Regions from separate parts of the Ensifer sp. genome, predicted to be linked through region 2. Evidence: predicted binding sites of a transcription regulator. Region 2 holds the regulator's gene; each other region holds the start of a gene.
What was found. The regulator LexA, encoded in region 2, represses DNA repair genes until DNA is damaged. The targets are predictions, from matches to a motif close to TGTTCNNNNTGTGTTCNG.
Positions count from the first base shown of each region.

Region 1: the regulator LexA is predicted to act here: its motif matches at 2,168-2,185, upstream of RTP54_RS01875 (DNA recombination protein RmuC).
Region 3: the regulator LexA is predicted to act here: its motif matches at 1,836-1,853, upstream of RTP54_RS11980 (ATP-dependent helicase).

Region 1 covers NZ_DALZXU010000001.1:377,624-381,847, reverse strand. Annotated here, with positions in the region: gene truA (tRNA pseudouridine(38-40) synthase TruA) at 1-501, opposite strand, end outside; gene fmt (methionyl-tRNA formyltransferase) at 501-1,436, opposite strand; gene def (peptide deformylase) at 1,542-2,066, opposite strand; gene RTP54_RS01875 (DNA recombination protein RmuC) at 2,218-3,411, shown strand; gene RTP54_RS01870 (ribokinase) at 3,464-4,224, shown strand, end outside.
Region 2 covers NZ_DALZXU010000001.1:1,752,366-1,756,589, reverse strand. Annotated here, with positions in the region: tRNA gene RTP54_RS08600 (tRNA-Ser) at 228-317, shown strand; gene RTP54_RS08595 (hypothetical protein) at 397-708, shown strand; gene RTP54_RS08590 (DUF4242 domain-containing protein) at 1,016-1,306, shown strand; gene RTP54_RS08585 (hypothetical protein) at 1,474-1,617, shown strand; gene RTP54_RS08580 (hypothetical protein) at 1,958-2,326, shown strand; gene lexA (transcriptional repressor LexA) at 2,788-3,501, shown strand; gene RTP54_RS08570 (hypothetical protein) at 3,619-3,951, opposite strand.
Region 3 covers NZ_DALZXU010000001.1:2,437,282-2,441,505, reverse strand. Annotated here, with positions in the region: gene RTP54_RS11980 (ATP-dependent helicase) at 1-1,793, opposite strand, end outside; gene RTP54_RS11975 (carboxymuconolactone decarboxylase family protein) at 1,929-2,333, opposite strand; gene RTP54_RS11970 (cyclase family protein) at 2,394-3,215, opposite strand; gene RTP54_RS11965 (efflux RND transporter periplasmic adaptor subunit) at 3,532-4,224, shown strand, end outside.

The DNA of each region.
Region 1 (4,224 bases), 1.4 Mb from region 2:
TGTCGCCTGGCAATGGACGGAGCGGAAGGTGGTGAAGTCGTGATGGCCGACGAGCCGCTGCGCGCCCTCGTGCATCGCCTCGTGATCGAGCGGCTTCGTCACCCACCAGGCGCGGTTCGCCTCGAGCGCCAGCCGCGACGGCCGGCAAAGGATACGGTAGAGATAGTGGCGGCGCAGCGCCGAAAACCGCGCATCGAAGGCGTCGGTGACCTCTTCGGCCTCAAGGATCGAAACGCCCTCGCCCGCCATGCCGAGATGCGCGTTCAGCGCATTGCGCAGCGTGTGCGGCTTCCATTGGCGCGTCAGGTCTGCATGCGCCACCTGGCCAACGGCGTGGACGCCGGAATCGGTGCGCCCGGCGCCACGGATCGACACCGTTTCGCCGGTCAGCGACAGGATCGCCTTTTCGATCGCACCCTGGACTGAGGCGCCGTTGTCCTGCCGCTGCCAGCCGACATAGTTGGAGCCGTCATATTCAACGGTCAGTCGGAAGCGCGGCATCAGCCGACCCTCGTGCCGGTGGCGATGGGCGTGCCGCGCAGGAAGTCGGCAAGCCCAAGCGCCTTGCCGCCGGCGCGCTGAAGCCGCGTCGGCCGCACTGCACCCTCGCCGCAGGCAATTGTCAGGCTGTCGTCGATAACGGTGCCGGCGGGCCCTTCGCCCGCCACGCGCTCGGAGTTCAGAACCTTGACGCGCTCCGGCTTGCCGGCGATCTCCAGCTCGAACCAGGCGCCCGGAAAGGGCGACAGACCGCGAATGTGGTCATGCACTTGGCGTGCGCTCTTGCTGAAATCGATGCGGGTCTCGGCCTTGCTGATCTTCTGGGCGTAAACGACGCCTTCTTCCGCCTGCTCGGTCAGCGGCAGATCGTCGGCCTCGAGCTTGCCGATCGCTTCCTTCATCAGGCTGGCGCCGACCTGCATCAGCTTGTCGTGCAGTTCACCCGCCGTCATCGTCTCGCCGATCTGCACCGCCTTGGTGAGCGCCACCGGGCCGGTGTCGAGCCCCTTGTCCATCTTCATCACCATCATGCCGGTCTCATGGTCGCCGGCCATGATGGCGCGCTGGATCGGTGCCGCACCGCGCCAGCGCGGCAAGAGCGAAGCGTGGCCGTTGTAGCAACCAAGCCGCGTTCCCGTCAGGATCGCCTCGGGCAGCAGCAGGCCATAGGCAACGACGACGGCGACATCCGCGTCGAATTCGCGAAAGGTCTGGCGGTCGGCTTCGTCCTTGAAGTTGACGGGTGTCAGCACGGGAATGCCGAGCAGCTCGGCCGCCTGATGCACCGGCGACTTCTGCAGGTCGAGCCCCCGACGGCCACCGGGCCGCGGCGGCTGGGTATAGACGGCGACGATCTGGTGGCCGGCGCCGGCAAGTGCAGCGAGCGTCGGCACGGAAAACTCCGGCGTTCCCATGAAGATGATGCGAAGCGACAAGGCGGATACTCCGGCCGTTTGAAATCAGGCCCCTTCAAACGGGTTTCCGCGCCTCAAATCAAGCCCTTCGACGACAAAGCGCCCGGCGGGCGCCCTGTTGGGGGATCAGATCGCCTTTGCGCCGCGGGTCTTGGCGGCCTTGGTGAACCGACGGATCACCATGTCGCGCTTGAGCTTGGAGATGTGGTCGATGAACAGCACGCCGTTCAGGTGGTCGATTTCGTGCTGCAGGCAGGTCGCAAGCAGGCCATCGGCCTTGACGATCTGTTCCTTGCCGTCGCGATCGAGATGCTTGACGGTTACCTCGGCCGGGCGCTCCACCTCGGCATAATAGTCCGGAATGGAGAGGCAGCCTTCCTCATAGACGGAGAAATCGTCGGACGACGCCACGATCTCCGGATTGATGAAGACATGCGGTGTCTTCTCGTCGCCTTCCTTGGAGACGTCGAGCACCAGCATCCGCTTCGCCACGCCGATCTGGATGGCGGCAAGGCCGATGCCGGGGGCATCGTACATGGTTTCGAGCATGTCGTCGGCCAGGCGACGGATGTCGGCGTCGATGGTTTCGATCGGGGTCGAGACCTGGCGCAGGACGGGATCGGGAAGGATGATGAGTGGCTTGATCGTCATAATGCTCCCATAACCGATCTTTCCTTGCGGGCGCAAGAAAATTGGCACGCACGCCACGGGCATCCCGGCAATGTCGATTGCCGTTAACCCCACGCGGCGAATGTTCTTGTTTTGATCTGGCCTTCAAAAGAGAATCTGTTAGGTTTGCTGCATGGAACCTGCGCCCATTTCATTCGACCAACCGGTTTTCTTCGTCGGCACCGTCCCGATGACCGTCGCCCATCTCGGCATGCTGCTCGCGGTGCTGGCGGTGGGTCTGGTCCTGATGTCGCTTTCGCGGCGGCGTCGGGCCGGCGACGACGAGCGCCACGAGCAGATGGCCATGCTTCTTTCGGCGCAAACCGAAATGCAGGGCCGTATCGCGGCGATGGCCGACGTCTTCGGCAGCCGCCAGGCGGAACTGAACCAGACGCTGAGCCAGCGGATCGACGGCATGACGCACCGGATCGGCGCCTCGATCAGCGAGCAGACGAAGGCGACGCATGAGAACCTGCGGCGATTGCAGGAGCGCCTGGCGGTGATCGACACCGCGCAGAACAACATCCAGTCGCTGGCAAAGGACATGGCCGGGTTGCAGGCCATCCTGTCGAACAAGCAGACGCGCGGCGCATTCGGGCAGTCGCGCATGGAGACGATCGTCGCCGACGGCCTGCCGATGGGTGCCTTCGCCTTCCAGACGACGCTGTCGAACGGCGCCCGCCCCGATTGCACCATCCGCATGCCGAACGACCAGCCGCCGCTGGTGATCGATGCAAAGTTTCCGCTGGAAGCCTGGAACGGCATGCGCGACGCGGCGACGCCGGAGCGCCGCCAGCAGATGGCGCAGCTCTTTCGCCGCGACATGGAGGTGCATGTCCGCGATATCGCCGGCAAATACCTGATCCCCGGCGAGACGCAGGAAACGGCATTTCTCTTCGTCCCCTCCGAATCGATCTTCGCGGAGATCCACGAGCATTTCGAGGCGATCGTCCAGAAGGCACACCGCCAGCGGATCGTCATCGTCTCGCCGTCGTTGCTGCTTTTGTCGATCCAGGTGATCCAGTCGATCCTCAGGGATGCCCGCATGCGCGAGCAGGCCCATCTCATCCAGGGTGAAGTGGTGCGGCTGATGGAGGACCTAGCGCGCCTCGACGAGAGGGTGCGCAAATTGCAGGGCCATTTCGCCATGAGCCAGAAGGACGTCGAAGAGATCCTCATCTCCTCAGGCAAGCTTTCGCGCCGCGGCGCCAAGATCGAAGCGCTGGAACTGGAGGCGGAAGGTGCGGCGCGGCCAGACGCCGAACCGCGCCAGGCCGTCGACAATCGTGTCGGGCAATTGCGCCTCAGGGTGGTTGACGAAGACTGACGGTCTCGGGCACTCTCCGGCCAAAATCAGCAAATCGACGGGACATCCTCACATGATCACTGTTTTTGGGTCTATCAACATGGACCTGATCGCCACGACCGCGCGCCTGCCGAAGCCGGGTGAAACCGTTGCCGGCTCGGGCTTTTCGACGGCTGCCGGTGGCAAGGGCGCCAACCAGGCGCTCGCCGCCCGGCGGGCCGGCGCCATCGTCCACATGGCCGGCGCCGTCGGCTCGGACAGCTTTGCCGATGGCGCGCTCGAACTGCTGAAGGAAGCCGGCGCCGACCTGACATTGACCAAGACCGTGGATGAGCCGACGGGCACCGCCCATATCCTCGTCGGCGGTGATGGCGAGAACGTCATCGTCGTCGTTGCCAGCGCCAATGCCACCGTAAACGAGGCCGACGCCGTTGCCGCCGTCGACGGCATGCACGCGGGCGACACCCTCATGCTGCAGCTCGAAATACCGGCCGCATCGGTGGAAAAGGCGCTTGCGGAAGCGCGGCGCAAGGGCGTTCGCTCGGTCATCAACATCGCCCCCCTGACACCGGACGCCGCCCGTCTCGGCCGCTTGGCCGATATCGTCATCGCCAACGAGACGGAATTCGAGCTTCTCGCCGGCAAGACCGGCATCGAAAGCGCCGAACGCGAAGAGGCGATGAAGAAACTGCATGCCGAAACCGGCCATACGGTTATCGTCACGCTGGGCGCCGAAGGCGTCGTTGCCGTGCACGAGGGCGAGATCCATCGCGCCCGCGGCCTGAAGATCGATCCGGTCGATACCGTCGGCGCCGGCGATACCTTCTGCGGCTA
Region 2 (4,224 bases):
TCTTGCCCCAGCGGAAATCTCGGCGTCCCGAAACGGAACAGTCGATTAAACATGACAGCAACAAGGCAAAATTGCGAACCGACACACAGCCGCCCACCCGAAATCTCCAGTTATGGTTTACGAATGGTTAGCGAGGCCGGATCCCTGATCCGCGCAGGAAGAAAATCTTTCCGAGTGCATGTTAAATCTTGCAAAGCGGCAAGGCTTCGCGCAATAACGCCCTGCCCGGAGGAGTGGCCGAGCGGTTTAAGGCACCGGTCTTGAAAACCGGCGTGCGTGAAAGCGTACCGTGGGTTCGAATCCCACCTCCTCCGCCATCACCTGTTTCATTTTCTGCCATTGAGTTCGTTCGTCGCCCAATTGCCCTGACGCGGCGACGGCTGGAGCATAGCCGTTTTGGAAGCCACGCCCTGCGGCGCGGCAACAGATGCGTGTGCATTGCTGAGGCAGCACGTCGGTCGGCTTGCCATGTCAGGTGATTTGAGGGAAAGTCTGATTCCGGCCCATCGAGGCCTGGGCAATCTCCCAAAACTGGAGAAAACCATGCCTCTTAAATACCTGACAACTGCCGCTTTTTTTGCTGTTCTCGCGCTGTCTGGCTGCGCAAGCACCGGCGACGCCAACACCACCTATGCTCAATGGCAGGGTCCAAATCCGGTTCCTGATCCGTCGGCGTCAAGCCCCGGTGGCTTCCGCCTCAGCTACTGAGTTGCGATAGGCGCTTGGCGCCCCACCGGGTGCCGTCGCGACCGCTGTCGGGCGGTCGCAATTCCGTTTCGGGCTGAGAAAACCTCTGCATCCTTCGACGACACACGCGGGCCAATTCACCGCCCCCCTGATCTCTCCATGCACTCCGCCAGACCTCCATCGGTCGAGAGCGACGTTGGCCGTGGGCGTGGCACAGTCAGTCGCATCCGGCGAAATCGCCGCGGCACGCCTTGAATCCGAAACCGGCTGCTCCCACTTCATTAGAATTGATTGAAATACAGCCATCAACCAGTCAAGGAACTGAGCGATGCCAACCTTCATCATAGAACGTGACGTACCTGGCGCCGACAAGCTCACCCAGGACGATCTCTGCGCGCTGTCGGCCAAGTCCAACGCTGTCGTCGCAGATCTTGGCGTGCCTTATACGTGGATCACCAGTTACGTGGCCGGCGACAAGATCTATTGCGTTCACGAAGCACCGAGCGCCGACGTCATTCGCGAGCACGCCGAACGCGGCGGATTTCCCGCCAACAGGATCACAGAGGTTGCCGCCGTTATCGGCCCCTCCACCGCATCGCCACGGCGCGGCGGAAACTGAAGAAGACAACGGCATCGCCGCCCGACCTGTCATGACGACGCATCGCGTCTCAATAGCCATCATTCCACCTGCGCCGTCATTGACTTAAGCGCGTATCGATGCAGGCTGAGCTACCGGTCATTCGGAGCCCAGGAGGGCCCCCGGCACGCGTTTCCAAGGAGACGAACATGGCAAAAGGTCAAGTCCGCAGCAACCGCGAGGTTCGAAAGCCCAAAAAGGACAAAGCCGTCAAAACGACCGTTGCAACCGAAGGCTCGCAGGTCAAACTTGCCGGCAGCAGTTTCCCGGCCGGCAAGAAGGACAAGAAGTAAAATCGCACCCGGTCATCTCTGCGCCAGACGCGCATGAGACATCTTCGCTGGCTGTCGACCGCCCCATCCGTGCGTCTTTGCTGAATTGCGGGACGACACGGTCGGCGCAACAGTCTGGCGAGCGTTGCGAGCCTAAACGCATCGCTCGCCCAAGCTGCGCGAGGGGCAAGCGGCCTGCGCCGATCACGCTTCGTGCGCTTGCCCCCACCGGAACAATCGCAGCACGGCATCGCAGACCGGTCCGTTCGTCGCGAGGAAATGTGCTCTGAATGCCACAACTCGAAGCGCCGTTATCGACCTTCTCAAAGAACTGTTGAACACGCCTGGCTGCGCGGCATGCTTGCTGGACTTCGGAACGAAAGCGCGGTTCACATCGTTAACCAATCTACCGGCTTCACTCCTCATCTTTCGGACGTTCATCGTGCTCGCAGCCTTGCTCATTGCTTCGATTATCGCATCGCCAAACATCGCCCTCAGTGCAGCGACGGTCGATGACCTGCAGGCCGATTTCGAATCTGCAGTCCCTTGCCAGCAGATCGATGGTCGCAACGTCTGGAAGGGTGCGATCGCCTACTACATCCAGTCCTTCGTCTTCGAGGGGGACACACCCGTGGCGACTGATGCCGCGGACGCCGTGTTGCCACAGGACAATTCAGCTGAAACCGTCAAGGAATTCGAAGACGCCTGCTCTGCCACGCGACCGGCCTGAGGCACGCGACTTTCATCGCGTGGCGAGCGTGCCGACGAACTTACGTCCAGATCCCCCCGTCGGCGTCGGTACAGCCATGGGGCGGAATCACCGTGCCACAGGCCAACTTTGGCCGCGCGCCACCCACTGATCGATCAGGCACCGAATCGCTGCACTCCAGACGATGCCAACCGCGTCGAACGGTCTTCCGACGGTATCGACATATTGGTATCAACCGAAACCGGGGCCCACTATCGCAGCGACCACGTTCACGATCGGCGACAGGACCCGAATCAATTCCTGCATCGCAACCTTACTCCGTGCGCCGCGGCCCGTGGCAGCACAGAGCCTCGCGATCGCCGGCTCCAGCCAATTCCGCGTCGACAGCCGCAGCATTCACCAAATTTTAGGCACTTGCGGAACACATATGGAACAGATAGTGTCTGTTCTTGATTTGTTTCACGCTTCTGGAGCGACTGGCCATGCTGACCCGCAAGCAACAGGAATTGCTTCTCTTCATCCACGAACGAATGAGGGAGTCCGGTGTACCGCCATCCTTCGACGAGATGAAGGATGCTTTGGACCTGGCATCCAAGTCGGGCATTCACCGGCTGATCACGGCGCTCGAAGAGCGCGGCTTCATCCGACGGCTGCCGAACCGCGCACGCGCACTTGAGGTCATCAAGCTGCCTGAAGCCTATGCGGCGAACACACAGCCCCGTCGCGGCTTTTCGCCGAGCGTCATCGAAGGCAGCCTCGGCAAGCCCCCCGCCCCAGCTCCGGCTAAGGCACCACCCGTTGCCGACAACAGCTCGGTGTCGGTGCCGGTCATGGGTCGCATCGCCGCCGGCGTGCCGATCTCGGCCATACAGAACAACACCCACGACATCTCCGTTCCGCTCGACATGATCGGTACCGGCGATCACTACGCTCTCGAGGTAAAGGGCGATTCGATGATCGAGGCAGGGATCTTCGACGGCGATACCGTGATCATTCGCAACGCGACGACTGCCAACCCCGGTGACATCATCGTTGCCCTCGTCGACGACGAGGAAGCGACCTTGAAGCGCTTTCGTCGCAAGGGCGCGTCGATTGCGCTGGAGGCCGCAAATCCGGCCTACGAGACACGAATTTTTGGACCCGACCGCGTCAAGATACAGGGCAAGCTGGTCGGCTTGATCCGCCGCTACCATTAGGCCCGAATGGCGCTTTGCGCCGTCATCGCCACCGTTCTCCCGAATGCGAACGTCTCGCCACCCCTGGGGTAGCGAGACGCCGGATATCCATCCGAGCGCTTGCGCGCTTGCGGATTCTTATTCGTGGATGGAGTACTCGCCGAGCTCGCAGAGGTCCTGCGTGTCTTCGGTCGTGTCGAGACCCGAACCTTCCTCGAACTCGAAGCGCATGTCGTACTTACAGACGTCGCGTCCGTCGGCGATGGTAATTTCCATGCTCTCGCCGGGATTGAGCACTTGCCGTCCAAAGACATCGTCCTCCCACTGGTCGACGCCAACAGGCGATGTGTAGAAGTTCGTCAAAACAGCCTTCGTCTTGTTCTTGAGCTGAAAGACGAGATCCTCGGCGCTTGCAGCGCTCGTCGTTGCAGCAAGAAGAGCAAGTGCGGTCAGGGCGATCTTACATTTCATTTTATGTCATTTCCTCCATTGTCGGCTTTGTTTGACACCACCTATACGGGTCGCATCGACGGAATATTCATTCCCGTTACCGTCTAGAGACAATATTTTTTCCGGTGACAAGAGCTGCGTCACAACCATTTCCGGGTCGGTCATGTAACGGCAGCAACGGCGAACGGCGACAAGTCGCACGATGGCGTCCGGAAATGGTTTGATATTGATTTTACTCAATTTAAACTTTGGTTGGCGACGTGGCGAAGGCGACGCCTGTCACTTCCGAAAACG
Region 3 (4,224 bases), 680 kb from region 2:
GAGTGCAGCGTCATGATCGAGACGGCATCGAGGTTTTCGTTCTGCTCGGCGTCCATCACCAAGGAGACGTGTTCGAGGAAGCCGCGCAGGCTCTCGAAGGCTTCCATCGAGCGGATGAGTTCTTTCAGGTTTTCCAGCCGGCCCGGCGCTTCGGCCGACTTGTCGTTCTGCCACATCGCGGTGTAGCCGCTCTCGTCGAGGATCTGCTCGGCAAGTTCGGTATGCACGGTGGTTTCGAGCAGGCCCTGCCAGCGGCGGAAATCGGCGACGACGTCGAATAGGCCCTTGCGGGCCTTGGGCTTCAGCTCGTCGGTCTCGATGATATCGCTGGCAGCTGCAAGCATCGGGATGTCGCGGGCGCGTGCATAGTCGTGCAGCGTGCGGATGGTGGTGTCGCCGAGGCCGCGTTTCGGCGTATTGACGATGCGCTCGAAGGCGAGATCGTCGGCCGGCTGGCAGACGAGCCGGAAATAGGCCATGGCGTCGCGGATCTCAAGCCGCTCGTAGAAGCGCGGGCCGCCGATGACGCGGTAGTTGAGGCCGAGCGTGACGAAGCGGTCTTCGAATTCGCGCATCTGGAACGAGGCGCGCACCAAGATCGCCATGTCATTGAGCTTGTGGCTCTTGCGCTGCAGCTGCTCGATTTCCTCGCCGACGGCGCGGGCTTCCTCTTCGGAATCCCAGGCGGCATGCACCTGCACCTTCTCGTCGTCCGGGTCGCTGCGGTCGGTAAACAGCGTCTTGCCGAGCCGCCCCTCATTGTGGGCGATCAGATGGCCGGCCGCGCCGAGAATATGCTCGGTCGAGCGGTAGTTGCGCTCGAGCTTGATCACCTTGGCGCCCGGGAAATCCTTCTCGAAGCGCAGGATGTTGTCCACTTCCGCGCCGCGCCAGCCGTAGATCGACTGGTCGTCGTCGCCAACACAGCAGACGTTCTGCGGCACGCCCTTGGGGCGCTGCGCCAGAAGACGCAGCCACATATACTGCGCCGTGTTGGTGTCCTGATACTCGTCGACGAGGATGTAGCGGAACTTGTCGTGATATTCCTTCAGCACATCCGGATTGCTGCGGAACATGCGGATGGGGTGCAAGAGCAGATCGCCGAAGTCGCAGGCGTTCAGCGTGCGCAGGCGGTTCTGGTAGGCGGCATAGAGCTCGCGGCCCTTGCCGTTGGCAAAGGCGCGCGCGTCGCCCTCGGGGATCTGCGAGGGGTCGAGCCCCTTGTTCTTCCAGCCGTCGATCATGCCGGCGAACAGCTTGGCCGGCCAGCGCTTGTCGTCGAGGCCCTCGGCCTGGATGATCTGCTTGATCAGCCGGATGACGTCGTCGGTGTCGAGAATGGTGAAGTCGGAGCGCAGGCCGACGAGTTCGGCATGGCGGCGCAGCAGCTTGACGCCGATCGAGTGGAAGGTGCCGAGCCAGGGCATGCCCTCGACCGCATGGCCGACGAGCACGCCGACGCGTTCCTTCATCTCGCGGGCGGCCTTGTTGGTGAAGGTCACCGACAGGATCTGCGAGGGGAAGGCGCGGCCGGTCGTCAGGATATGGGCGATGCGGGTGGTGAGCACCCGGGTCTTGCCGGTACCGGCGCCGGCGAGCACCAGCACCGGGCCATCGAGCGCTTCCACCGCTTCGGCCTGCTCCGCGTTGAGGCCGGAGAGATAATCCGGGCGCTGCTGCCGGTCGCGGGCTGCCATGGCGCGTGCGGCAATGCCGCCCGTTGCCGGAGGCTGCGGTTTGCGCGGGGCCGGCTCGTCGTCGAAGAAGGGAATATCGTCGAAACCACTCATCATGCGGCTCAATGTAGTGATTCGGAGGCGAAAGGCCAGAAAGGATGTTCTTCTTTTATTCCGTTTTCTGCGCCACCAGCACCAAGCCTGTGGAAAGACAGGCGATTTCGAAGCCGCTTATTCTTGTGCCCGCCGCTGTCAGACCGTCCTGTCGAAGGTTGGGTCCACCGGCACCTGCAGGGCGGTCGCCAGCTGGTTGGTCCTGGCGGCAAGCGAGATGACGCGCAAGAGATCGGCATGCTCGGCATTGGTCATGCCCTTGGCTCTTGCGGCCGCTGTGTGGGAATGGGCGCAGTAGCCGCAGCCATTGGTGACGGAAACGGCGATATAGAGCATTTCCTTGACGAGAGGATCGAGCGCCGAGGGCGTCGCCATGACGGCCTTGACGTCGCGCCAGGTCTGCTCCAGCAGATCGGGATCGAAGGCGAGCCACAGCCACATGTTGTTGATGAAGTCGGCTTTGCGCGTGGTGCGGATGTCGTCGAACACGGCCTTGACGCGCGGGTCGGATTCCGGATCGGCGGGCGGGGTGATGGTGCTCATGATGTCTCCTGCTCAAGGATCGCCGGCGGCCGGGCGCCGCCGGTTCAGTCGGAAAAGGGATCAGACGAGCGCGAAGACGCGGGCGGGACCACCGGTGCCGCCACGATGCTTCGGCGCGCCGAGTACCAGGGTGGCGCCCTTGGCGGGCACCTTGTCGAGGTTTGCTGCCGCCTCCAGGCCCCAACGCCCTTCCGGCAGCCAGGCATAGTGGGTGGCGAAATCGGGCGAGGGGCCATGATCGAGCGACAGCGTGTCGACGGCAATGCCCGCCGCCTTCGTCTCCTCCAGCAGATACTTGACCGCTTCGACGTGGAAGCCCGGGAAATGCAGCTTGCCGTCGGCATCGGCATTGCGGAACTTGTCGGTGCCCAGATGCGCGTCCCAGCCCGAGAGCATGGCGACGCAGGCGTTTTCCGGAATGTCGCCGTTTGCGGCGACCCAGGCCTTGATGTCGTCAGGGGTAAGCTGCGCGTCGGCATCGGCCGACGCCTTCTGGCGGATGTCGATGACGGCGAGCGGCACGATCAACTTGTCGACTGGAAGCTCGGCCACCGACAGGCCATCGGCGGAAAAGTGCAGCGGCGCATCGACATGGGTGCCGGTGTGCTCGTTGACCCTCAGCTCGAACATGTTGAACTTGTCCTTGGCGTAGTTGAACTTTTCCTCGCGAAAGAACTGCTGCTGGCCGAAGAAGGTCGGAAACTCCTCGTAGAGCTCATGGGTGAGGTCGGTGACAGCCGTGTGGCCCTGGGCCAGCGCCGCAGGCGCAATGCCCGCACTTGCGGCCGCGATCCCCGCCGTTCCGACGGCGGCCGCCTTGAAGAAGCTGCGGCGGGACAACATTTTCTGCTTTACGGATTCCAGGACGCACGCATCGCACATGATCTTTCCCCCTCTTCAGAACCGGCTGAAACCTGGTGGCAATGGCTGCCGGCGGTTGCAGGATACCGCAGTGGCGGCCGCTGTAAACGGTGATTGTCTAGTGTTTTTCTAGGGAATGAAGGCGATATCCTGCCGCCCGGCGCGATGATGGCCGTGATGACATCATACTGCCAACAAATTCGCTTTTATTACAATTGCGTAATGATGGCATTCCGGCGTTGCCCCCAAAGGTGCGAACAACGATACTCTGGGCAAATCGGAACGGTCCGCCGGCACGTGCCGCGCAGGAGCGCGTTTTCTTTATTTGGAGACATGAATGCGGGTTTGGAAACAGCTGGCGGTCAGCGCCGTTGTGCTTATGGTGGGTGCCGGCGTCTGGGTGCGGTTCGTGCCCGGGGCAGGTGAAACGCTGGCGGCAATCGGTGTCTCGCATCCGCTCATCGACGCCATTTCCAAGCAGAACGGTGGTGCGGGCGGCCAGGGTGGCGAAGGCAATGGCGGGCGCAGGCAGGGCGGCAACGACGCCATTCTCGTCATGGTGCGGCCCTCGGCCACATCAGTCGTCAACGACCGACTGAACGCTATCGGCAATGGCGAAGCGATCCATTCCGTCAGTGTGACGCCGACGGCGACCGGCAACCTCAGCGAAATTCTCGTGCGTTCCGGCGACAAGGTGGCGCAAGGCCAGGTGATCGCCAAGCTCGACAGCGACGACCAGAAGATCGCGGCCGACCAGGCGCGGCTGACCCGCGACAGCGCCCGCGAGAAGGTGGAGCGCTACCGCAATCTGAGCACCGCGCGCGCCGTCACCGCCGTCGACGTGCGCGACGCCGAAATTGCCATGCAGACCGCGGAACTGGCGCTGAAGACCGCCGAACTCGATCTGAAGCGCCGCGATATCGTCGCGCCGTCGAAGGGCGTCGTCGGCATCATCACCGTCAATGTCGGCGACTACGTCACCACGACGACGCCGATCGCGGTCGTCGACGACCGCTCGGAGATCCTCGTC